DNA from 3 places in the Photorhabdus machadonis genome. Region 3 is predicted to be linked to each of the others. Evidence: predicted binding sites of a transcription regulator. Region 3 holds the regulator's gene; each other region holds the start of a gene.
The links. Region 3 encodes PurR, which represses purine synthesis genes. Its sites were predicted from a motif close to CANGCAAACGTTTGCNTG; they were not measured.

Region 1: the regulator PurR is predicted to act here: its motif matches at 1,521-1,538, upstream of glyA (serine hydroxymethyltransferase).
Region 2: the regulator PurR is predicted to act here: its motif matches at 3,735-3,752, upstream of ACUN2T_RS02895 (NCS2 family permease).

Annotation. Positions count from the first base shown of each region.
Region 1 is NZ_CP199761.1:1,796,188-1,803,908, forward strand. Features, by position in the region: gene ACUN2T_RS08885 (PAAR domain-containing protein) at 1-24, shown strand, start outside; gene hmpA (NO-inducible flavohemoprotein) at 90-1,280, opposite strand; gene glyA (serine hydroxymethyltransferase) at 1,647-2,900, shown strand; gene ACUN2T_RS08900 (3-phenylpropionate MFS transporter) at 3,092-4,237, shown strand; gene treR (trehalose operon repressor TreR) at 4,314-5,261, shown strand; gene treB (PTS trehalose transporter subunit IIBC) at 5,407-6,828, shown strand; gene treC (alpha,alpha-phosphotrehalase) at 6,915-7,721, shown strand, end outside.
Region 2 is NZ_CP199761.1:597,666-605,386, forward strand. Features, by position in the region: gene eptB (kdo(2)-lipid A phosphoethanolamine 7''-transferase) at 1-1,031, opposite strand, end outside; gene ACUN2T_RS02885 (sulfite exporter TauE/SafE family protein) at 1,293-2,045, shown strand; gene ACUN2T_RS02890 (MFS transporter) at 2,158-3,315, shown strand; gene ACUN2T_RS02895 (NCS2 family permease) at 3,801-5,147, shown strand; gene ACUN2T_RS02900 (Na+/H+ antiporter) at 5,419-7,068, shown strand; gene ACUN2T_RS02905 (hypothetical protein) at 7,101-7,223, shown strand; gene metR (HTH-type transcriptional regulator MetR) at 7,262-7,721, opposite strand, start outside.
Region 3 is NZ_CP199761.1:2,564,135-2,571,855, reverse strand. Features, by position in the region: gene rnt (ribonuclease T) at 1-151, shown strand, start outside; gene ACUN2T_RS12235 (Grx4 family monothiol glutaredoxin) at 266-613, opposite strand; partial or broken gene ACUN2T_RS12230 (superoxide dismutase [Fe]) at 903-1,010, shown strand; gene purR (HTH-type transcriptional repressor PurR) at 1,505-2,530, shown strand; gene punR (DNA-binding transcriptional activator PunR) at 2,537-3,445, opposite strand; gene punC (purine nucleoside transporter PunC) at 3,592-4,791, shown strand; gene cfa (cyclopropane fatty acyl phospholipid synthase) at 5,089-6,246, shown strand; gene ACUN2T_RS12205 (leucyl aminopeptidase) at 6,299-7,276, opposite strand; gene ACUN2T_RS12200 (riboflavin synthase subunit alpha) at 7,705-7,721, opposite strand, start outside.

The sequences.
Region 1 (7,721 bases), 770 kb from region 3:
CGTAAATTTATCCATGATTTTTGAAATCAATGGAGCTGACGTCCAATGGGATGGGCTCCATGATAAACAAACTCTATTAAACTGAAAATTTAAATCACTTTATGCGGACCGAAGCATTCATAGTGAATATATTGCTTCTCAATTCCCATATTTAATAGTTGTTTTGCTACATATTGCATAAAGGGAACCGGGCCACAGAAATAGAAATGCATTCCTGTCGTTTTCAGTGCGTCATTCAGCACCGTCATATCCATAAAACCTTTGTGTTGATAATGGATGCCTTGCTGGTCTTCATCTCTTGGTTCACGGTACCAGATTGTGCTGCTAAGATTCGGCATTGCTTGCTCAATAGCAGTCACTTCATTGGTAAACGCATGATGACCGCCGTGTTCCGCCGCATGTAACCAATTAATCTGGCTGTTGTGATTTTGCTGATGGAGGTGATGCAGCATACTCATCATGGGTGTCAGGCCGACACCAGCAGAAATTAGAGTAACCGGTGTCTCTGGTTTAATATCAAGGAAGAAATCCCCGCGTGGAGCGGCCAGCCAGACGGTATCGCCTTCTTGCATCTTATCATGCATATGGTTGGAAACTGTTCCTTGTGGTTCACGTTTGATAGCAATTCGGTAGCTGAAACCGTTTGGTGCCGCTGTCAGTGAATACTGACGAATTTCGCGGTTATCAAAGCTGTCATCTTCCAGATATATGCTCAGATACTGACCGGGTTTATAATCCATCACCTTCCCGCCATCTTGTGGCACAAACTCAAAGCTGCAAATCACATCACTTTTTACCTGTTTTCGGCTGATATGGAATGGGCGTAAACCACGCCAACCGCCATCGACTGATTCGTCATGATGATAAATCTGCTCTTCACGATTGATAAAAACATCAGCCAGCACACCGTATGCTTTTCCCCAGGCATCCAGCACTTCATTTCCCGGCTGGAACATTTCATCTAACGTTGCCAGTAAGTGAGTTCCGACAATCTGATAATGCTCTGGTTGAATATTCAGGCTGGTGTGTTTATGCGCGATTTTTTCAACTGCGGGCAACAGTATTGCCAAATTATCAATATTGGCTGCATAGGCGCAGATAGCATTGAACAGGGCTTCACGCTGATCGCCATTGAGTTGATTGCTCATATTAAAAATATCTTTCAGCTCAGGATTATGTTTGAACATCCGCTCATAGAAATGGGCGGTTAGTTTTGGGCCAGTGGCAGAAAGCAGTGGAATAGTTGATTTGACAGTTGCAATGATTTGACCATCTAGCATGGTGAAGCTCCTGAATTTCTTTCAAATGATAATGAAAGTTATAACATGTAATTTAAATACAACTTATAATTTTTTGAGGATCTTGTAAATATAAAATGTGGTCTTTATGGTGAAAAAACATTCTTGGGAGATATTTACACTAAGGCAGGGGACGACTGAGGTCACAAATTCCGATAACGAGGGAAAATGCAGGGAGTTTTCGTTATGCCTATGAGAAAATCGATGCCTTGCAGTCATTGGTATGCAATCGTTTGCGTAAAATATTTTGTCAAGACTATCTCATTCAGTGAAAAGGGTTTACACTGTGTGCCATTCTGCCCTTTGGGGTGTTGTTTGAAGAGAAGTTAGCTGAGTCTGGAGAACCCAATGTTAAAGCGTGAAATGAATATTGCTAATTATGATCCCGAACTATGGCAGGCGATGGAACAAGAAGTTGTCCGCCAGGAAGAACATATTGAGTTGATTGCCTCTGAAAACTATACCAGCCCAAGAGTCATGCAGGCACAAGGCTCCCAGCTCACTAACAAATATGCCGAAGGTTATCCGGGTAAACGCTACTACGGTGGTTGTGAATATGTAGACGTTGTTGAGCAACTGGCGATTGATCGTGCTAAAGCGTTATTCGGTGCTGATTATGCCAACGTTCAACCACACTCGGGTTCTCAGGCGAATGCGGCGGTTTATATGGCTTTGCTGCAACCGGGTGATACTGTGTTGGGGATGAATCTGGCACATGGCGGTCATTTGACTCATGGCTCTCCGGTTAACTTCTCTGGTAAGTTATATAACATCGTACCTTATGGTATTGATGAAAGCGGTAAAATTGATTATGACGATATCGCGGCACAAGCTCAAAAACACCAGCCAAAAATGATTATCGGTGGTTTTTCTGCTTACTCTGGCGTTGTTGATTGGGCAAAAATGCGTGAAATTGCAGACAGCATTGGTGCTTATTTGTTCGTTGATATGGCACACGTCGCTGGCCTGATCGCCGCAGGCGTTTATCCTAATCCAGTTCCTCATGCTCACATCGTGACAACTACCACGCATAAAACACTGGCGGGCCCACGGGGTGGTTTGATCCTGGCGAAAGGTGGTGACGAAGAGCTGTATAAGAAACTGAACTCTTCCGTATTCCCAGGTTGTCAGGGTGGACCTCTGATGCATGTTATTGCCGGTAAAGCAGTTGCACTGAAAGAAGCAATGGAACCGGAATTCAAAGCATATCAACATCAGGTTGCTGATAACGCTAAAGCCATGGTTGAAGTTTTCTTGGAGCGTGGCTACAAAGTAGTTTCCGGTGGCACTGAGAACCATCTGTTCCTGCTGGATCTGGTTGATAAAAACATCACCGGCAAAGATGCTGATGCTGCGCTGGGCCGTGCCAACATCACGGTAAACAAAAACAGTGTACCCAATGATCCGAAAAGCCCATTTGTGACTTCCGGTGTGCGTGTTGGTACGCCGGCGATTACCCGCCGTGGTTTTAAACAAGCAGAAGCCCGTGAATTAGCCGGCTGGATGTGCGATGTATTGGATAACATCAATGATGAAGCGATTATTGATGCGATTAAACAAAAAGTTCTGGCTATTTGCGCAAAATATCCAGTTTACGCATAAATTATAATTTTAATAAGTCATTACAAAACCTGCTCTGGCTGACATTGTTTGCTTAAGCGAGGTATTAAAGGAATGATGGATGGATTTCCCGCAAGAATGTCCATCTCAGAATAGCCCTTGATATCTTAATTTCTTAAGTTAATCAGGTTAGTTTTAAGCGGGTTTTTTGCGCTTTTAACCCGGGAGGATTAATGGTTATTCAGTCGACACGCTGGCTGGCGTTAGATTATTTCACGTATTTCTTTTCTTACGGGATATTTTTGCCTTTCTGGGCCGTCTGGCTCCAGGGTGAGGGAATAAAACCCGATATGATGGGGATTTTATTGGGGGCGGGTTTGGTTTCCCGTTTCCTGGGGAGTTTATTAATCGCGCCTACCGTTAAAAATCCCGCAAAACTTATTTTCGCGCTGCGTGTATTAGCATTGCTGACCCTGATTTCTGTTGTCGGGTTTACATTGGGAAATCACTGGGCATGGCTGCTGTTCATCATGATTGGTTTCAACCTGTTTTTTTCGCCGATGATGCCATTAAGTGATGCATTGGCGGGAACATGGCAAAAACAATTTCCCTTTGATTACGGCAAAATACGCGTCTGGGGCTCAATTGCCTTTATTATCAGCTCGGCGCTGACTGGGGAATTGATCTCTGTCTGGGGACATCAGGTCATTTTGATAACCATACTGTTCAGTGTCTTATCAACGCTGTTGGCGACATTACTTAAACCCTCGATCATGCCTGTTGGTGAAGCCAACTCAGCTAAAGTTGAGGCTGTGTCATTTAAACAGTTATTGTCTGAAACATCGGTATGCCGGTTCCTGCTATGCGTGGCTTTATTGCAGGGTGCTCACGCGGGATATTACAGCTTCAGTGCGATTTACTGGGAAAAGGTAGGTTATTCTGCTGCGGTAGTCGGTTATCTCTGGTCATTGGGCGTGGTGGCTGAGGTTATTATTTTTACGTTCAGCAATAAATTATTCCGGCGCTGGAATGCCCGTAATCTTCTGTTGCTTTCCGGTATATGTGGGGTTGTCCGTTGGGGATTAATGGGCTCATTCACGACATTACCGGTGTTGATTATCATTCAAATCTTGCATTGTGGGACGTTCACTGTCTGCCATTTGGCCGCAATGCGGTTTATCAGTGCGAGAAAGGAAGGGGAAATTGTTCGTTTACAGGCGGCTTATTCTGCACTGGCAATGGGGGGCGGTATCGCCGTGATGACGGTAGTTGCAGGATTTATGTATGATTATCTGCACAGCGGCATTTTCTGGGTAATGGCCTTAGTTGCTTTTCCTGCTATTTTCCTGCGACCACAGGTTAAAGCTCATCATTATTAACAACATATATTCAGTTTCTTATGATATTTTTGTAAGAAACTGGATGCTTCTAATAATAATGTTTTCATGAGATATCATGTCGAATAAATTAACAATAAAAGATATTGCGCGTCTGGCTAACGTCAGTAAATCAACCGTCTCACGGGTATTAAACAACGAAAATAGCGTCAGTCCACAAGTACGTGAAAGAGTTGAAGCGATTATTCATCAAAATAACTTTATTCCCTCTAAATCAGCAAGAGCGATGCGAGTGAAAAGTGATAAAATTATTGCTTTAATTGTGTCACGGTTGGGGTCTTTTTCGGAAAATTTATCAATAAGTACGATGTTGCCGCTGTTTTATCAGCATGGTTATGATCCCATTATCATGGAAAGTAATTTTGAACCCCTGCTTTTACAGGAACATCTGCGTCAGTTGGCATTACGTCATGCAGATGGTGTTATTTTGTTTGGTTTCACCGGATTGTCAGAAGAATCCCTTTTGCCCTGGCGTGACAAAATAGTGGTATTTGCGCGCGAATATACTGATTTTTCTTCTGTATGCTATGACGATGTTGGTGCTGTTCGTCTATTGATGGATGAACTCTATCAGCGAGGGCACAGAGAGATCGGTTTTCTTGGTGTACGTGATTGTGATACCACGACAGGTTTTCGTCGTCATCAATCCTATCTGAATTATTGTGAACAGAAGGCGTTACACCCGCTTTCCGTTCAATGTGATTTAAACTATCAGAGTGGCTTTCAGCATGTCGACAAGGTATTAAGAAAGGAAACGACGGCCCTAATCTGTGCAACCGATAGCTTGGCATTAGGCGCATATAAGTATTTACAACAAAATAGCCGGGAAGATATACAGATAGGCAGTATTGGTAATACGCCTTTGCTGAATTTTTTGTACCCTGACACGCTTTCTGTGGATTTGGGTTATGGTGAAGCGGGTAAATATGCAGCTGGTCAATTAATAGCTCAAATAAGTCAGCGATGCCCCAAACAACAAGTAATCATTTCGAGTAAGTTGGCTTAAAAATAAGAATATTGCTGTTTCAATGTGATCGTTGACGCATTTTTGGGAACGTTCCCATGACAAGTATAACTAAATGATATTAGGATGAAATTATCTTACTAAGCATGCCATAGTAACTGATACTAACTTATGATGACTGGCTATTATGAAAAATAAAATAAATTATAAAGACATAGAAAAACTAATTACATTAATCGGTGGTTGTGAAAATATAGCCAGTGTAACGCATTGTATTACCCGGTTGAGATTTTCTTTGGTTGAACCGGCTAAAGCCCGGCCGGATGAAATAAAAAATCTGCCGATGGTTAAAGGTTGTTTTACCAATGCAGGGCAGTTCCAGGTAGTGATAGGCACGAATGTCGGTGATTATTATCAGGTTTTAAATAGCTATCTTGATCAAACTGAATTAAGTAAAAAAGATATAAAACAGGCTGAGAAAAAAAATATGAGATGGCAAGAACGTATCATTTCTCAATTTGCAGAAATCTTTTTTCCTCTCCTGCCGGCATTAATCAGTGGCGGTCTTATTCTGGGCTTCCGTAATATTATTGGTGATATTCCTTTTAGTGACGGTAAAACTTTAGTTCAAATATATCCTGTCTGGAAAACAATATATGATTTTTTATGGCTGTTAGGAGAGGCAATATTCTTCTATCTGCCGGTGGGTATTTGTTGGTCTGCGGTTAGAACAATGGGTGGAACCCCGATATTAGGCATTATATTGGGAATAACCTTGGTATCTCCGCAACTTATGAATGCTTATCAATTAGGGCAACAGATCCCTGATATATGGAATTTTGGCCTGTTCACGATTGGAAAAGTCGGTTATCAGGCGCAAGTTATTCCGTCACTTTTGGCGGGTATTACGTTGGGGTGGATTGAAGTTCGATTAAAGCGGGTGGTTCCTAGTTATCTTTATTTAGTGGTTGTTCCGGTAGTTTCGTTAATATTGGCAACCTTTTTAGCACATAGCCTTATTGGGCCGTTTGGCCGGTTAATTGGAGACGGAGTCGCTTGGGTTGTTAAGGCGTTGATGACGGGAAGTTTTGCGCCTGTCGGTGCGGCTTTATTCGGGTTCTTTTATGCGCCTTTGGTTATCACGGGTATACATCAAACCACATTAGCTATTGATATGCAGATGGTTCAAAGTATAGGTGGGACACCGATCTGGCCGATTATTGCATTATCCAATATTGCTCAGGGTTCAGCGGTTGTGGGCATTATCTTGGTCAGCAAAAAGTATAATGAGCGTGAACTGTCTGTACCTGCTGCTATCTCCGCCTATTTAGGCGTCACTGAACCGGCAATGTATGGTATTAACATCAAATATCGATTCCCTATGCTCTGTGCCATGGTTGGTTCAGGTTTGGCCGGGTTGATTTGTGGGTTAAGTGGTGTGTTGGCAAACGGTATTGGTGTTGGTGGTTTACCCGGTATCCTTTCGATCAAACCGCAATTTTGGGCAATCTACGCATTAGCCATGTTCGTAGCCGTCATTGTTCCGTTGATACTGACTATGATTGTTTATCGAAAGAAGAATATGAGCGGTATGTTAGCTGTTGAATAATTCTGTTAAATCTTCATGTGAGTAACAGATATAAAATAACTAGTTAGGTTATTCAATTCAGGAAATATATTGATAAGGCGTTTTCGATGGACAAAATTATTCCGTGGTGGTTACAAGGTGTCATCTATCAGATATATCCTAAGAGTTTCCAGGATACTACCGGTAGCGGAACAGGCGATCTTAATGGCATTACTTACCGGCTGGATTATCTGAAAAAACTGGGTGTGGACGCTATCTGGGTGACACCTTTTTACTGCTCACCGCAGGTAGATAACGGCTATGATGTTGCTGATTATTGTGCGATTGATCCGGCTTACGGCTCAATGGATGATTTTAAGCGTATGGTTGATGAAGCACATCAACGTGATATCCGTGTGATTGTGGATATTGTTTTCAACCATACTTCTACTCAACATCCTTGGTTCAGACAAGCACAGGATATTAATAGTCCTTACCGGCAATATTACATCTGGCGAGATGGGGTGCCTGGAACTCCACCCAATAATTGGTCGTCAAAATTTGGCGGAGGTGCTTGGGAGTGGCATGAAGCGAGTCAACAATATTATTTACACCTGTTTGCCGTTGAGCAGGCAGATCTGAACTGGGAGCATGAACCCGTACGGGCTGAACTGAAAAAGATTTGTGAATTCTGGGCTGATTTTGGTGTTGATGGCTTCCGTTTGGATGTCATTAACCTAGTTTCTAAGCAGCAGGATTTTCCTGAGGCAACGCAGGGTGATGGGCGTCAGTTCTATACCGATGGTCCGCGTATTCATGAATTTCTGCAAGAAATAAACAGAGAAGCCTTCCTGCCTGCGGGGGTGATGACTGTCGGGGAGATGTCTTCTACTTCCTTGGAAAATTGCCAGCGCTATTCCTCGTTAGACGGTGAA
Region 2 (7,721 bases), 2.0 Mb from region 3:
TAAAACCAGACTTCACTTTGCATTGAGAAAAGTTCTGAGCTGAACCCCAATTTATGCATAACTGAGAATATGTTTTGCTCTTTCAGTGTGCGCTGGTCGTTATTTTTGGTGCCGCCTTCGCGTACAAACATACAGCGCAGGGAAAGTTTGGTGGCGGTGTCGCAGGATTCACCACGGAATGCAACCAGATTTGGTTCTTTGCTCAGAAGTGGGGTTGTATCGCGTTCATATCCCAATATTCCCATATGATCCCAACGCGCAGTTTCACCAATGATAAATATCATGTAGGTATCATTAATGCCTTGTGGAGCGATGTAAGTGAACTTTTGTGTCGGATCAAACAGTTCATTCTGATTCAGATATTCATCTGTCGCAGTAGTGATATATAGCCCCAGTGCAGTCAGCCAGTTAGAAGGTAAGTAAGAGTGTGCAACCACACCGCCATAGCTTGGCATATCGACATTATTGAGCACGTCGTTAGCTTTTTGCTGAGTGTTCATCCAATCCAGCGGAACCCATACTAGTAATGCAGCTATCAGCATGACTGCCAGTGATTTTATTCGCTGGCCGGGCATTCGCAGTTGTTCAAGCAGAGTATTGTGTAAATGACTCGACCAGATAAGTAGTAATGGCAATATATTGAGTAAAATTAGCCAGATGATAAAGTTGTAACCCACAACTTCAACGGATAAATCAATATCTGTAGTCAAAACTGAAGCAATAATGCCGTAACCAATAACGACATTAAAGAAGGTCATGTAATAGCTGGCGGCAACCGAGAATAGAACTAATAAGCTGGCAGTAATGCGGTAGAACCAGCGTCCGCCTAAGGAAAGAAGACGTAACAGAAAAAAGGTGAATAGAACAATGGCGAGAGCTTTAATACTACCGGTAATCAACTTAGAAGTGTGAATACCAACATGAGTCTCTTCAAAATGACGATAAAAAACTGATAGATTGAGAAAAATACCGATATAGATCGCCAGTAATAGCGCTTGTATAGGATGTGGCAGAGATTTTATTTTTTTCATTAGCTTAGGAACCTTAGTAAACTTAATTTGAGAAATGAGGCAAACGGGTAGATCATTCATTACTTAACGAATATTTGTGGTTATTTACAATTCTGGCTCCTTCATTTTTTCCACGATTCCATTACCCGTACATTTGTTCATAAAGTGTGTCTTTAATTTCTGTGCTTATTTTTTGCAGATTGTTCTGACAAACGACAGTAAAAGCTATTAGTATTGAGACAATGATCACTCGGATTGATAACTATTTTCAGGGAAATATCAATGTTACATGTACTGACATGGGCCGATCTGTTTATTTGTATTTTTGCAGTTTTTTTTGCTTATCTGGTTTTTGGCATGGCTGGGTTTGGTTCTGCACTTATTGCTAGCCCGATTCTGGCGTTTTATATCCCTGTAGTGAAAATTGTTCCTCTACTTGCGTTGATAGATTTAACCGCCGCAGTGATTAATGTTGCCAGAGATGGCAAAAGAGCCGAGTTTAGTGAGCTCAGGCTAATTGTTCCGTTAATGATTATTGGTAGTTTGATGGGTGCCGCCATTTTATTGATGGCCCGACCCGATGTTTTGGTCTTGGTGTTAGGATTGTTTGTTGTTTTCTATTCACTTTATTCATTATTTTCTGGTAAAGCCTATCGTCAATTCCCGGTTAAAGCGGCGATTCCGTTTGGTTTGGCGGGCGGTGTTTTCAGCGCATTATTTGGTAGTGGTGGTTTTCTGTATGCCATCTATTTGGCTGGGCGGATACCCGATAAGGAAGCTTTCCGGATTACTCAGACGACTTTAATTGGCTTCAGTACTCTGACAAGAGTGATTATTTTTATTGTCCTGGGTATTTATCTGGATAGTTCATTCTTGTTATTAATACTGGCATTTATCCCAGCCATGTTATTGGGCGTTTATTTAGGCCGACAGGTGACACTGAAAATCTCCAGAGAAACATTCCTGAAATTTATCAATATCATTGTGCTGGTTTCGGGGTTGATGCTGATATGTCGTTATATATTTACTCTTTAAAATAGTAACTATTAAAAATTTATTTATTTCGTATAATACCATTAACTTGTTATTTTCGATTCATTTCGCATTTATTTTCTCTGTTTTTTGCTGGAGGGGTGGGCATAAATAAATGAATAGCCGTCATTACAGGAATAGCCGTTTCTTCGCTATTTTTGCTATTACCAGTAGTATCGCTGTCATTGGTATTGTGATTGGTTTGACTATCCCAATGGTAGCGTTGCGCCTGAATAGCCAGGGCATTGATGAGCTGTACATTGGTTTAATTTCTGCGGCTCCGGCATTGGGTGTTTTGTTGAGTGCCCCGGTAGTCCAGAAAATTGTGGTCTTGATAGGTAAGAAACACGCTATGCTGATTGCGACCGTGGTTTCAGCTGTCAGTTTGCTTCCTCTGCTGAGTTCGTTACCGATGACGTTACTTTTTCCTTTGCGGCTAATCACTGGTGCTGCTAGCGGGTTAATGATCTGCCTGGGGGAAACCTGGATTAATGAACTTGCTGAAGAGAATATACGGGGCAGAATACTGGCTGTTTATACGACGACTTTTACTGTCAGCCAGTTGCTTGGTCCTTCTATTATCGCTTTGTATGGTGTAGCAGATAAGACACCGATATTGATTTGTACTCTGATCCATCTCATCTCTGTGGTGCTTTTTTTAATGATAGATCAGAAGCAGGGGGATAAGTTGCCGAAACATAGCAAAGGATCCAGTTTCTCTATTGTTCAGTTTGTGAAGGTTGCACCGGCGATCTGTGGTGGGGTGCTGTTTTTTTCTTTTTTCGATGGCACTATTCTTTCTATGTTACCCATCTACGGAATGAGTTGTGGGTATACCGAAGCGGTAGCGGCGCTGATGATAAGTGCTATTCTGGCTGGTGATGCATTGATGCAAATCCCATTCGGTTGGCTGGCAGATCATATGAATCGTATGCGTCTGTACCGAATTTGTGGTGCGGCAACGCTCGGAGCAAGTGTTTTACTGCCGTTCACTATGACACATCATTATTTTGTCTGGCCTTTGCTGATTGTGTTGGGTGCGACTGCCGGGGCTATTTACACCATTGCATTGGTACAGATTGGTCAGTATTTTTCAGGAAATGACTTGATAGTCGCTAATGCTTCTGCGGCTATGTTATGGGGAATCGGGAGTTTGTTAGGGCCATTGCTTGCAGGTGTGGTGAGTTCAGTGGCGCCGTCTGGTCTGCCTGTTCTACTCGTGATTATTGCAGCGCTATTTTTGGTTTCGACAATGGATCGGTTTAATTCATAGAGTGAGAGCGGTTGAGGTGTTCAGCTGGATAGTTTTAGCGTAAGTTTTATCGCCATTTTGATTTGTCGGTTATCTAACTCATTGAGTTTATTTCTTAATATCCGTAACGCATCAGATGGGGAGGTATCTGGAATTTTTTTATATCATCTATCAGTTTGGTTTTGGTGCTCATGGTTTACCTCCTGTTGGTGGCTTTATCAGCAATTATGTTTTTATTAAGTTTTTCACGAGAAAAACGTGACAATTAACAGGCAGATTTTTTGTGCCAAAATAATACTGTTAACTCTTGATTCCTACACCATGATCACTGGATAATCTTTCGCCTCAAATTCGCTCACCGTTTTTTATTCTGAAAGCCAAACGATTGCTTTTATGGTTTGTTAAACCGATTGGTGCAATATTTATTATTGTTATTAAGCAAGGTAATCGTTTTCGTTTGGCAGGAAGCGGAGAAATACATGAATATAATGCAGGGGAACAACATGATGTCCGGCACTCAGGCACCAGCTAAATGCAAGCTGGATAAGTTTTTTAAATTGACCGAACGAGGAACAACGGTACGCCGTGAAATTCTGGCAGGGCTCACGACTTTCCTGGCGATGGTTTACTCAGTCATCGTTGTTCCGGGTATGTTAGGGCAGGCCGGATTTCCTCATACTGCTGTCTTTATTGCGACTTGTTTGGTTGCCGGTTTTGGCTCTTTGTTAATGGGGCTTTGGGCTAATTTGCCAATGGCAATTGGTTGTGCAATTTCACTGACTGCATTTACCGCTTTTAGTTTGGTTTTGGGGCAGCAAATCAGTATTCCGGTTGCGCTTGGTGCGGTATTTCTGATGGGCTGTTTGTTTACTGTGATTTCTGTTACCGGTATTCGCTCCTGGATTTTGCGCAATATACCCATGGGTATTGCGCATGGTGCGGGGATTGGTATTGGGCTATTTTTGTTACTGATTGCGTCAAATGGTGTTGGTTTGGTCATTAAGAACCCGTTGGAAGGTCTGCCTGTTGCTCTGGGTTCGTTCACCTCTTTTTCAGTTATGATGACTTTGCTTGGTCTGGCGGTTATTTTTGGCCTGGAAAAATTGAAAGTGCCTGGTGGTGTGCTGCTGGTGATTGTGGTGATTTCTGTTATCGGGCTGATTTTTGATCCGGCGGTGAAATATCAAGGATTCTTTAAAGTACCCAACCTGGGAGATGACGGCCTGTCTTTGGTTTTTAGTATGGATATTATGGGGGCTTTACAGCCGATTGTATTACCCAGTGTGCTGGCATTGGTCATGACCGCCGTATTTGATGCAACCGGCACAATCCGCGCAGTGGCGGGGCAAGGGAATCTGTTGGATAAGGGCGGGCAGATTATTAATGGCGGTAAAGCGCTAACTGCCGATTCTGTCAGCAGTATTTTTGCAGGCGTCATCGGTGCTTCTCCGGCTGCGGTATATATCGAATCAGCGGCGGGTACTGCCGCAGGGGGTAAAACAGGTTTAACTGCAACAGTTGTCGGCATCCTGTTCCTGTTAATTTTGTTCCTTTCTCCACTTTCATATCTTGTACCCGTGTATGCGACCGCGCCGGCGCTGATGTATGTTGGTTTGCTGATGCTGAGTAATGTCAGAAAGCTGGATTTCGATGATTTTGTTGGAGCAATGTCCGGTATGCTCTGTGCGGTCTTTATTGTTCTGACTTGCAATATTGTCACTGGTATTATGCTGGGTTTCGGTTCTTTGGTTATTGGCCGTGTTTGTTCCGGTGAATGGCGTAAGTTGAATGTCGGTACAGTAGTGATTACGATCGCTTTGGTAGTATTTTATGCTGGTGATTGGGCTATTTGATTGATTAAAAAGTGCGTAAGGTGTATCCATGCCTGCGCACTTTGCCATTTCTTGCGATTACTTTTAAATTCTCAATTATTTCACCGCTATTTATCTGATTAGTTTACAATATTCCTGCAATTCTTTCGGATACGACTCAGCATGTATCTACCTTTTTCGATTGATTCAGTTATTTTAGCATTAAGATCTATTCTCACTGTTTTTGTTTTGACGGGAAGAAAAAAGTCTCAATCTGTATATCAACGGTTCTCAGGTAAATTGTAAGGGCAACATGGAAATATTCTTTACTATTCTGATCTTGATTTTGGTGGTTTCAGTCTCTGGTGTTTTGGCTAAGGTGATTCCGTTCCGCATACCTCTGCCGTTAATGCAAATTGCAATGGGTGCATTGCTGGCCTTGCCGCATTTTGGCTTACATGTGACTTTCGATCCTGAGCTGTTTCTTGTCTTGTTAATCCCTCCTTTGTTATTCGTTGATGGTTGGAAAACGCCAACTAGAGAATTTTTCCAGTACGGAAGGGAAATTTTCATACTGATGCTGGTATTGGTGCTGGTTACTGTTATCGGTATTGGTTATCTGATTTACTGGCTGATGCCAGGCATTCCATTAATTGCTGCCTTTGCCCTTGCCGCTGTGCTATCGCCAACGGATGCGGTGGCTTTATCATCCATTGTCGGAAAAGGGCGCATGCCTAAGCGCATGATGAGTGTGATGGAAGGGGAAGCGTTAATGAATGATGCTTCCGGTCTGGTGGCCTTAAAGTTCGCTGTCGCGATAGCGATGGGAACGATGGTATTTACTGTTACCGGTGCGACTATCGAATTCTTCAAAGTTGCTATCGGCGGTTTGTTATCTGGTATTGCGGTGACCTGGTTGTACAGTAAATCCTTGCGTTTGATGAACAGCTGGAGTGGTGGTGATCCGGCGACTCAAATTGTTTTCATGCTGCTGCTGCCCTTTGCTTCTTATTTGATTGCCGAACATATTGGTGTTTCCGGTATCCTTGCTGCCGTCGCTGCGGGTATGACTATCAGTAAATCTGGCGTTATCCGTAACGCGCCGTTGGCGATGCGTTTACGGGCCGATAGTGTCTGGTCAATGCTGGAATTCGTGTTTAACGGTCTGGTATTTATCATGTTGGGCCTGCAATTACCGGGGATCTGGGAAACGTCCGTTGTGCAGGCAGAACTTGATCCAACGGTTGAAACCTGGATGCTATTTGCTGCGGTAGCTGTGATTTATGTTGCGCTTTTACTGCTGCGTTTTTGTTGGTTGTGGTTGATGAAGAATATCAGCAAAACCTTTATGAAAAAAAATCCACTGGATTTTGCTAATTATACCGCCCGTGAGTTATGGTTGGCGTCTTTTGCTGGTGTTCGTGGTGCAATCACACTCGCTGGTGTTCTGTCTGTTCCTTTGTTCCTGACTGATGGTACGCCATTCCCGGCTCGTTATCAGCTTATCTTTATTGCAGCAGGTGTCATCCTGTTTTCTCTGTTAATTGGGGTTATCTCTTTGCCATTCCTGTTACGGGGAATTAAAGCTTCCGATAAACAGGCAAATATCAGTGAAGTGCGAATGGCGCGGGCAGCAATGGCAGAAGTGGCTATCGTCAGTATGAATAAGATGGAAGAACGCCTTTCTGTCAGTCCAGAAGAGCAATTGGATGCTGAGGTTATTACCGAAGTTGCTTCCAGGGTAATTGGTCATTTGCGTCGCCGTACTGTGGGGCAGGATGAGATAGAACATAACTTGTTGGTGGAAGATTTGGAGCGTCGTTTCCGTCTGACTGCGTTAAGAGCAGAACGCGGTGAGTTATATCATCTGCGTGCAACCAGAAAAATCAACAATGAGACACTTCAGACTTTGTTGCATGATTTGGATTTACTGGAGGCTTTACTGGTAGAGAAAGATCACTGATTCTCTGTGATTCACGGGCTGTCACGACAATCTTGTCGATTGTGCCATTCAACCTGATTGGTGGATATCTCACCTGTCAGGTTGATAGCTCATTTGCTTGGTTTGCTGGTGTCTGGCTGACGGTGTTGGTTTTCCTACCGGAACCTTGGCAATGATGGAGAGTATCTTGGTTCCGGTGGGGTAGCTGATAAATTTACCATTGGAGAAAGTTTGGTTGATGAGTTGTTCTTGGTTCACCAACACTTGATCTTGAAATGCCCTTCACGAATGGCAGGTTATCCATTGCGTGCTGGCGTGCGGAATGGATAAATGCGTCAATCTCAGGCTGGTATTGTTCGCCTTCCCGGACGGCAGCATACAGCCTGCTCCATAAACCTTCTCCCAGTGTTTTCGTTACGACTAGCCCTTGTCGTTCAAATGTTTCAACAACCCAGTGTGGCAGAGCAGCGATCCCCATACGGGCAGCGACCATTTGAATCAGTAATAGCGTGTTATCCACATTTTTCAGTGTGGGGATGACGCCGGCGGGTTGCAAGAAACGTCGCCAGATATCAAATCGTTGGCGCTGAACGGGATAGATCATCAACGTCTCGTCAATTAAATCCTTTGGCTGAATGTGCAGCTTATTTGCCAGAGGGTGATCTGGGGCGATA
Region 3 (7,721 bases):
CACAGCCGGGATCGCATTCGATAATAATCAGGCTCACAGCGCCTTATATGATACTGAGCGTACCACTGAATTATTCTGTGAAATGGTTAATCGCTGGAAACAACTTGGTGGCTGGCCCTTAGCGATAACAGAAGAAGAAAAAACCGGATAAACTTATAGCTAACGATAAGATTAATTCAATCAAATTGAAATTTAAGCAATAACAAAAACCCCCATATTTCAACATATGGGGAGATAGCATCATAGCCTGTCGCTAATTTAAAAATTACTCTGTCGCGTTTTCGTCCTGAGAGCGATATTTATCAGCGGCTTCTTTAATTAATGTTTGTAACTCACCACGCTGATACATCTCAATGATAATATCACATCCACCGACCAACTCACCCTCGACCCAAAGCTGAGGGAAAGTTGGCCAATTAGCATATTTTGGCAATTCTGCACGAATATCTGGATTTTGCAAAATATCTACATAAGCAAAACGTTCACCACATGCAGATAAAGCCTGAACCGCCTGTGCAGAAAATCCACAATTTGGTAATTTAGGGGAGCCTTTCATATACAGCAGAATCGGGTTCTCTTTAATTTGGCGCTCAATCTTATCAATAGTCGTCATTTTTATTTCCTTTAAACCAACAGTATGTTGATAACCAACATCGTCACAATATTGGCGGAGAATACCATTTTCTTTCACCAATATGCATCCTGATATTTTCTTATCCTGGAACGGATGGTTTCTTGTTGACTGTTATTTATCGTGGAAGTTGTTAAGATAATTAGCAAAAATAGCCACACAATAATTAGCTTCATTTGCTCTTCGCCATGCTTTGTCCTACTGAATGCACGATTTACAGGGCACTAAAACCCGAAAAGAAAAGGCGTAATCAATGTCTTTTGAATGACCCATTCTGCCTTATGCTAAAGATGCATTAGAACCACATATCTCCACCGAAACACTGGAATACCACTGTGGCAAACACCATAACATTTATGTTGTAAACCTGAATAACCTGGGTTAATCACCATCAGTTTGCCTGATGACCATCCGTACTAACATTCAAAGGGCAGATAAGCCATTGAAGCTGTCTGCCCTTTTTCCTTGCAATATAAAAACCCAATTTTTACATCACCTAATCAACTCAAAACATCAGGCAAAGGTCAAGCAAACAGCGGCAAAAATGGCAATCATCACCAACGTGCTCACCGCAGTAAATAAGCCAAGTTTCAAATCAGTATTCATCGATCCTCCTCTGAATAGAAGTCTATAACCACAAATACCATTCAATTAACATGGTTAATTATCCTTACATTAAGGAAAAAACATAAGATAGCGATCACCTTGTATTTTATAACATTGATTTTTGCTTTCACTTTTGAGCCAGATCAGACAAAATTCAGGATTTATCGCTAACGTATTGCCAGCAGACACCCTAATGTATAAAGATACTGGCAAACGATTAACAAAGAGTTTTAAATTTAGACCAAAAGGTCAGGAGTCTTTCATCTCATGGCAACGATCAAAGATGTGGCTAAACACGCTGGTGTTTCAACCACTACTGTATCCCATGTTATTAATAAAACCCGTTTCGTCGCCGAAGATACCAAGGCTGCCGTTTGGGCTGCTATCAAAGAACTGAATTATTCACCCAGTGCCGTTGCCCGCAGTCTGAAAGTTAACCATACAAAATCGATCGGATTACTGGCAACGTCCAGCGAAGCCCCCTATTTCGCTGAAGTTATTGAATCTGTTGAAAACAGTTGTTATAGCAAGGGCTATACGCTGATTTTGTGTAACTCACACAATAACATTGATAAACAGAAAGCCTATCTGGCCATGCTGGCACAAAAACGGGTGGATGGATTACTGGTGATGTGTTCAGAATACCCGGAACAGTTATTAGGAATGTTGGAAGATTATCGCAATATTCCCATGGTCGTCATGGATTGGGGACAAGCCAGAGGTGATTTCATTGATACTATTATTGATAACGCATTCCACGGCGGTTATCTGGCTGGTCGCTATCTTATTGAGCGTGGTCATCGTGATATTGGTGCAATCCCGGGTCCCTTGGCACGAAACACCGGTGGGGGCCGTCATCAGGGGTTCTTGAAAGCATTAAAAGAAGCCAGCATTCCAATCAGAGAAGAATGGATTGTTCAGGGGGATTTTGAGCCAGAATCGGGCTACAAAGCCATGCATCAAATTCTGAATCAAAAACAGCGCCCGACAGCAGTTTTCTGTGGTGGCGATGTTATGGCAATGGGGGCTATTTGTGCTACTGATGAATTAGGATTACGTGTCCCACAGGATATTTCTGTGATCGGTTACGACAATATACGCAACGCCCGCTATTTCTCTCCGGCATTGACAACTATCCATCAGCCAAAAGAACGTCTGGGACAAATGGCATTTTCCATGTTACTGGACAGAATCGTCAGTAAACGTGAAGATGCACAAACTATTGAAGTACATCCACGTTTGGTTGAGCGGCGTTCTGTCACCGATGGCCCATTTATCGACTATCGCCGTTAATCCTCCCTATACATCCTGAAGCCATTCAGCATTAAGAGTTTCACTATCGCCGAGATAGCCAAGAAGCCAACTTAATGCCGGAGAATGGCTATTTTGCACCCATGTCAAACAACATGGGCTATCTGGCAAAGGCTGCTCTAATGCCAATGCTTCCAATTTCTTCTGCCGGATCAGTGGCATTGCCCTATGCTTAGGCACCATTCCCACACATAACCCCTCATTCAGACAAGCCAGACCAGACTCCCAATCAGGGACCACCAGCCTGCGCTGATTATCGAGAGTCCAGGTGTCACGCTTCGGTAAATTGCGGGATGTATCCTCAAGACACAAGCTAGGATAAGGCCGCATTTGATCATCAGACAGTAGACCGGTCAGCTGAGTCAAAGCATGGCCCGTACTGACGACACACAGCCAAGGCATAAATCCCATATCCCGGAAACTGTACCTTTCCCCTACCGGCGCTACCCGGGTGGCACCGATTGCAACATCAACCCGGCTATCCACCAGCGCGTCCCATACACCATTGAATACTTCCTGATGAATAAACAGCTCTATATCAGGAAAATGGTGATAAAAATCAAGAATAAGCTGACGACTGCGTTCTGGTTTAACAACACGGTCAATAGCAATACTGAATTGCCCTCTCCAGCCATTTGCAACCTGTTGGCATTGATGACGAGTGTCAATCATTTTTTTGATAACAGCACGCGCCTCTTTGATAAAAATACTGCCTGACTCCGTTAATTCCACATCCCGGTGACGACGTTCAAACAACGGGACGGCAAGCCATTCTTCCAGTTGTCTTACGGTATAACTGATTGCCGAAGGGACACGGTGAAGTTCTGATGCAGCAGCACTAAAACTTCCCGTTCTGGCAACAGCATCCACAACTTCAAGTGAATATTCTGACCACATAATTTTACCTTTCAATTTTTTTCACAGCATTATCCAAATATTACCGTTTCACAAGTAAAAATCACGGCATATAGAATATGTACAAATATTCTTATCTACCTACACAGCAAGTTATTTCAATCATGATATCCAAAGAGAGTAATCAAATGAAAAACTCAGGTCAGTTCATGTTCTACCTTGCAGGCTTGAGTATGCTAGGTTACCTGGCTATTGATATGTATCTACCGGCATTCGGCTCTATGCAACAAGAATTGGGCACATCGGCGGGAGCAATCAGTGCCAGCCTGAGCATCTTTCTTGCAGGCTTTGCCTTTGCTCAACTTTTATGGGGGCCTCTTTCAGATCGCTTTGGAAGAAAACCTATTATCATCATCGGGTTATTAATGTTTTCTGTCGGCTGTCTGGGTATGCTTTGGGTAACAGACGCCACGCAACTTTTAGTTTTGCGTTTTATCCAAGCCATAGGTGTTTGTTCAGCGGCGGTTTCATGGCAAGCATTAGTTATTGATCGTTATGATGCCAACCGTATCAAACGCGTTTTTGCCACGATTATGCCCCTAGTCGCACTTTCCCCTGCTCTGGCACCTTTGATGGGCGCCTGGCTGTTACAACATGGCGGCTGGCGTATTATTTTCCTGGTATTACTGGCAATTACATTATTACTGCTGTTGCCTACTCTATTCCTGCAAGAAAACCGCAAAAAAAACAGTGAGACTGAAACGCAGAAAAGCCATGTATCTTTCTTTACGTTACTAAAATCGCCGGTGTTCAGTGGCAACGTCCTGATATTTGCATCATGCAGTGCTGGTTTTTTCGCCTGGTTAACAGGTTCGCCTTTCATTCTTAGTCATATGGGATATGACTCAAACGACATCGGTCTGAGTTATGTACCTCAAACGTTAGCCTTTATGGCTGGTGGTTATGGATGCCGCAGTATCTTAACCAAAATAAGGAGTGAAATTGTTTTCCCTTATCTGTTGGCTGGTTATGCTGTCAGCATGATTGTGCTGTATTTAATCGCAACATTCAGCGAACCAACTCTGTTGACAATTCTAGTCCCTTTCTGTTTTATGGCCGCTATGAATGGTGCTTCATATCCCATTGCAGTCTCTAATGCTTTATCCGCTTACCCACAAGACAGTGGAAAAGCCGCCGCATTGCAAAACACGCTCCAATTAGGACTCTGTTTTATTGCCAGCCTGGTTGTTTCAGCATTTGTCAACAATCCACTTATATCGACAACCACTGTCATGGCTTCTACCGTTATTCTGATGGCACTAGGATATTTTATACAGTGGGAAAAAAAAGCTGATCGCTGTATTCAAGTTGTTGAAAAACATTCCTGATATTAATCAAATCGTTACTTCAATAAAGACTGTTAATTATCAATTAATTACAGTCTTTATTTATTAATTGATGAAACAATTTTCCGCTTTTATACTCATACAAGTTCCTTATTTTAAATAACCTGAATTTGAGGTTTTCAGGAACAACGATGGCCCCCATTAAGTTTATGGATTAGTAATTTTTAGGGTTTCTCGCTTTAATTTTTTGCTATTTTTTGCATTTTGCTCCCTCGCATTCTGCTTTGTTAGCGAAAACGAACCCCCTCAATATTCCACCACCCTAACCCTGGAGAGTATATGAGTTCATCGCACATTGAAAACCAAAAAACCGTCACTAATTCCAATTCCTGGCAGCGAATTGCCAATGACATGCTACAAGAAGCAGGGGTTCAGATTAATGGTCACAATCCCTATGATATCCAGGTAAAAAATCCTGATTTCTATAAAAGAGTTTTACAACAGGGTTCAATGGGATTAGGTGAAAGTTATATGGCTGGCTGGTGGGATTGTGAGCAGTTAGATATTTTCTTTTATCGCGTTTTACGGGCTGGATTAGAAAATAAAATTCCCAGTAATTTCAAAGATACACTGAAAATCGCAATAACCCGCTTACGTAATTTACAAACGCCAAAACGGTCATGGATTGTCGGTCATAAACATTATGATTTAGGCAATGATCTTTTTACCCGTATGCTTGACCCTCATATGCAATATTCCTGCGGATACTGGAAACAAGCTGAAACATTAGAACAGGCTCAACTTGATAAATTGAAGCTCATCTGCAAGAAATTAAAGCTCTCTCCAGGTATGACCTTGTTGGATATTGGGTGTGGTTGGGGAGGGTTATCGCTTTATGCTGCGAGAAACTATGGTGTTTCCGTAACCGGTGTAACCGTTTCAGTTGAACAACAGAAATATGCACAGCAACAATGTGAAAATCTGGACGTAAACATTATTCTGAAAGATTATCGAGATTTACATAAGCAATTTGATAGGATTGTTTCTGTTGGTATGTTTGAACACGTCGGACCGAAGAATTATTCAACTTACTTCGACGTTGTTCAAAGAAACCTAAAACCTGATGGTTTATTCCTGCTGCACACCATCGGCTCCAACAAAAGTAAAGCCAGCGCTGATCCGTGGATCAGCAAATATATTTTCCCCAATGGCTGCGTGCCTTCTATTGAGCAAATAGCACACACCAGCAAAAACCATTTTGTTATGGAAGATTGGCATAATTTTGGTGCAGATTATGATCGCACACTGATGGCCTGGTATGAAAGATTTATTGCCCGTTGGCCGGAGATACAAGATAGCTATAGTCCAACATTTAAACGCATGTTTAGCTATTATCTGAATGCCAGTGCAGGTGCATTTCGTGCGCGCGATATTCAATTATGGCAAATCATGTTCAGCCCAAAAGGTATTGAAGGTGGGTTACGGGTAGCCCGGTAATTAACCCAAGGCTACAGTGGGAACCCACTGTGGCTTATAAATATATTTTTCACTAACGAAAATAACCAATATAGCCATTATCAAAAAAGGTCGTTTGATCAAATGCTATTTTTCCACCAGAAAATATCAAATCTAAATGATGGCTTCCCTTTACACCGCCTCCCAAGCCAAGATGTAAACCAGGATGGCGTTCTTCAAAACCCGCATTTCTGCCGTAAAGCGCTTTCACTCCCGTGTTGGTACCAATACCAAACTCTTCAACAACGCGATTTCCGTGATTATGGTTTAGATATAAATTAAAGTCTCTATTAAATTCCGCATTGTCACAATCAAACCCAATGATTTCACCTTCTTTTATATTTATCGTCATCATATCATTGACAACCCCATATTTTATGGCAAATGGCGCAGTACTCAAAAAAGTGCCACTAAAACTAACACTACCATTAAGATTCTTTATATGGCTCGCAATTTCTCCAGGAATAACATCAAGATTTCCATTACCATCAATGGACGTCCACTTATGGCCTTTCTCCAAATAACCTATAATTGAGTTTCCTTGCTTATCTGTATATTGAATCTTCTGTGATTGACTTGATAGTTCAATCAACTTTTTGTTCCTTTCTGCTATTGATGTTTGTGGTTCACTAAATGCCTCAATAAAATGAGGGCCATAATCTTTAAACAGTACTGATTTCTTCCACGATTCAGTAATAAATTTTCTTATTTTGATTAAATATTCTGGCCCTTGTGGAGATGCATTCTTTAATGTTGATGATGCGTAAAGAAAAATAAATAAATCACAATCGGATATTTTTTGTTTTACATCGTCTATTGATGTTTCTTCTAAAAAAGCGAAATCAGATTTTACATTAAAATTCTTTTTATACCCATGCATCTTTTGTGCAATATCGCTATGCTCAGTATCAGATCCAATCAATATCTTTATACATTCACCCTTTTTTACTTTATCCGAAATTGCAGGGTGATATGATAAACAGCAATACATATTTTCAAAGCTTTTATCCATGAGGGCAATCCTATTTATTTTTAAGTAAGGGGGAGCCCCCTTACTTCAACTATAGAGAACCGCTAAGGGCTTTATTATAGGAACCATTAAGGCCAAAGTGCTGTACCGAAAGGCACAACAGCTTGTGCATTCATCATTTCAACAGCATCATCATGCGTCGGTTCTTCAAGCCATTCATCTAATTCAATCGCGTTTTCCATTAAAGTAGTCTCTAAGAATATAATTGTAAGGTTAACCTGCACTTTACGAGAAAGCGCATTAACACAATAATAACAATATAAACTATATCAAGTAACATAATACACGAAATACTGAGATGTAAATCACAAAATGAGCACTGATTAAGCTCAATACGCCTTGTTGGAATACAAGCTAATTTTGTTCGGAAGCGACAAGCCGAGTCTTCCTGTCGCTTCTTAATTTATTGATTATTCGCCAATAACAG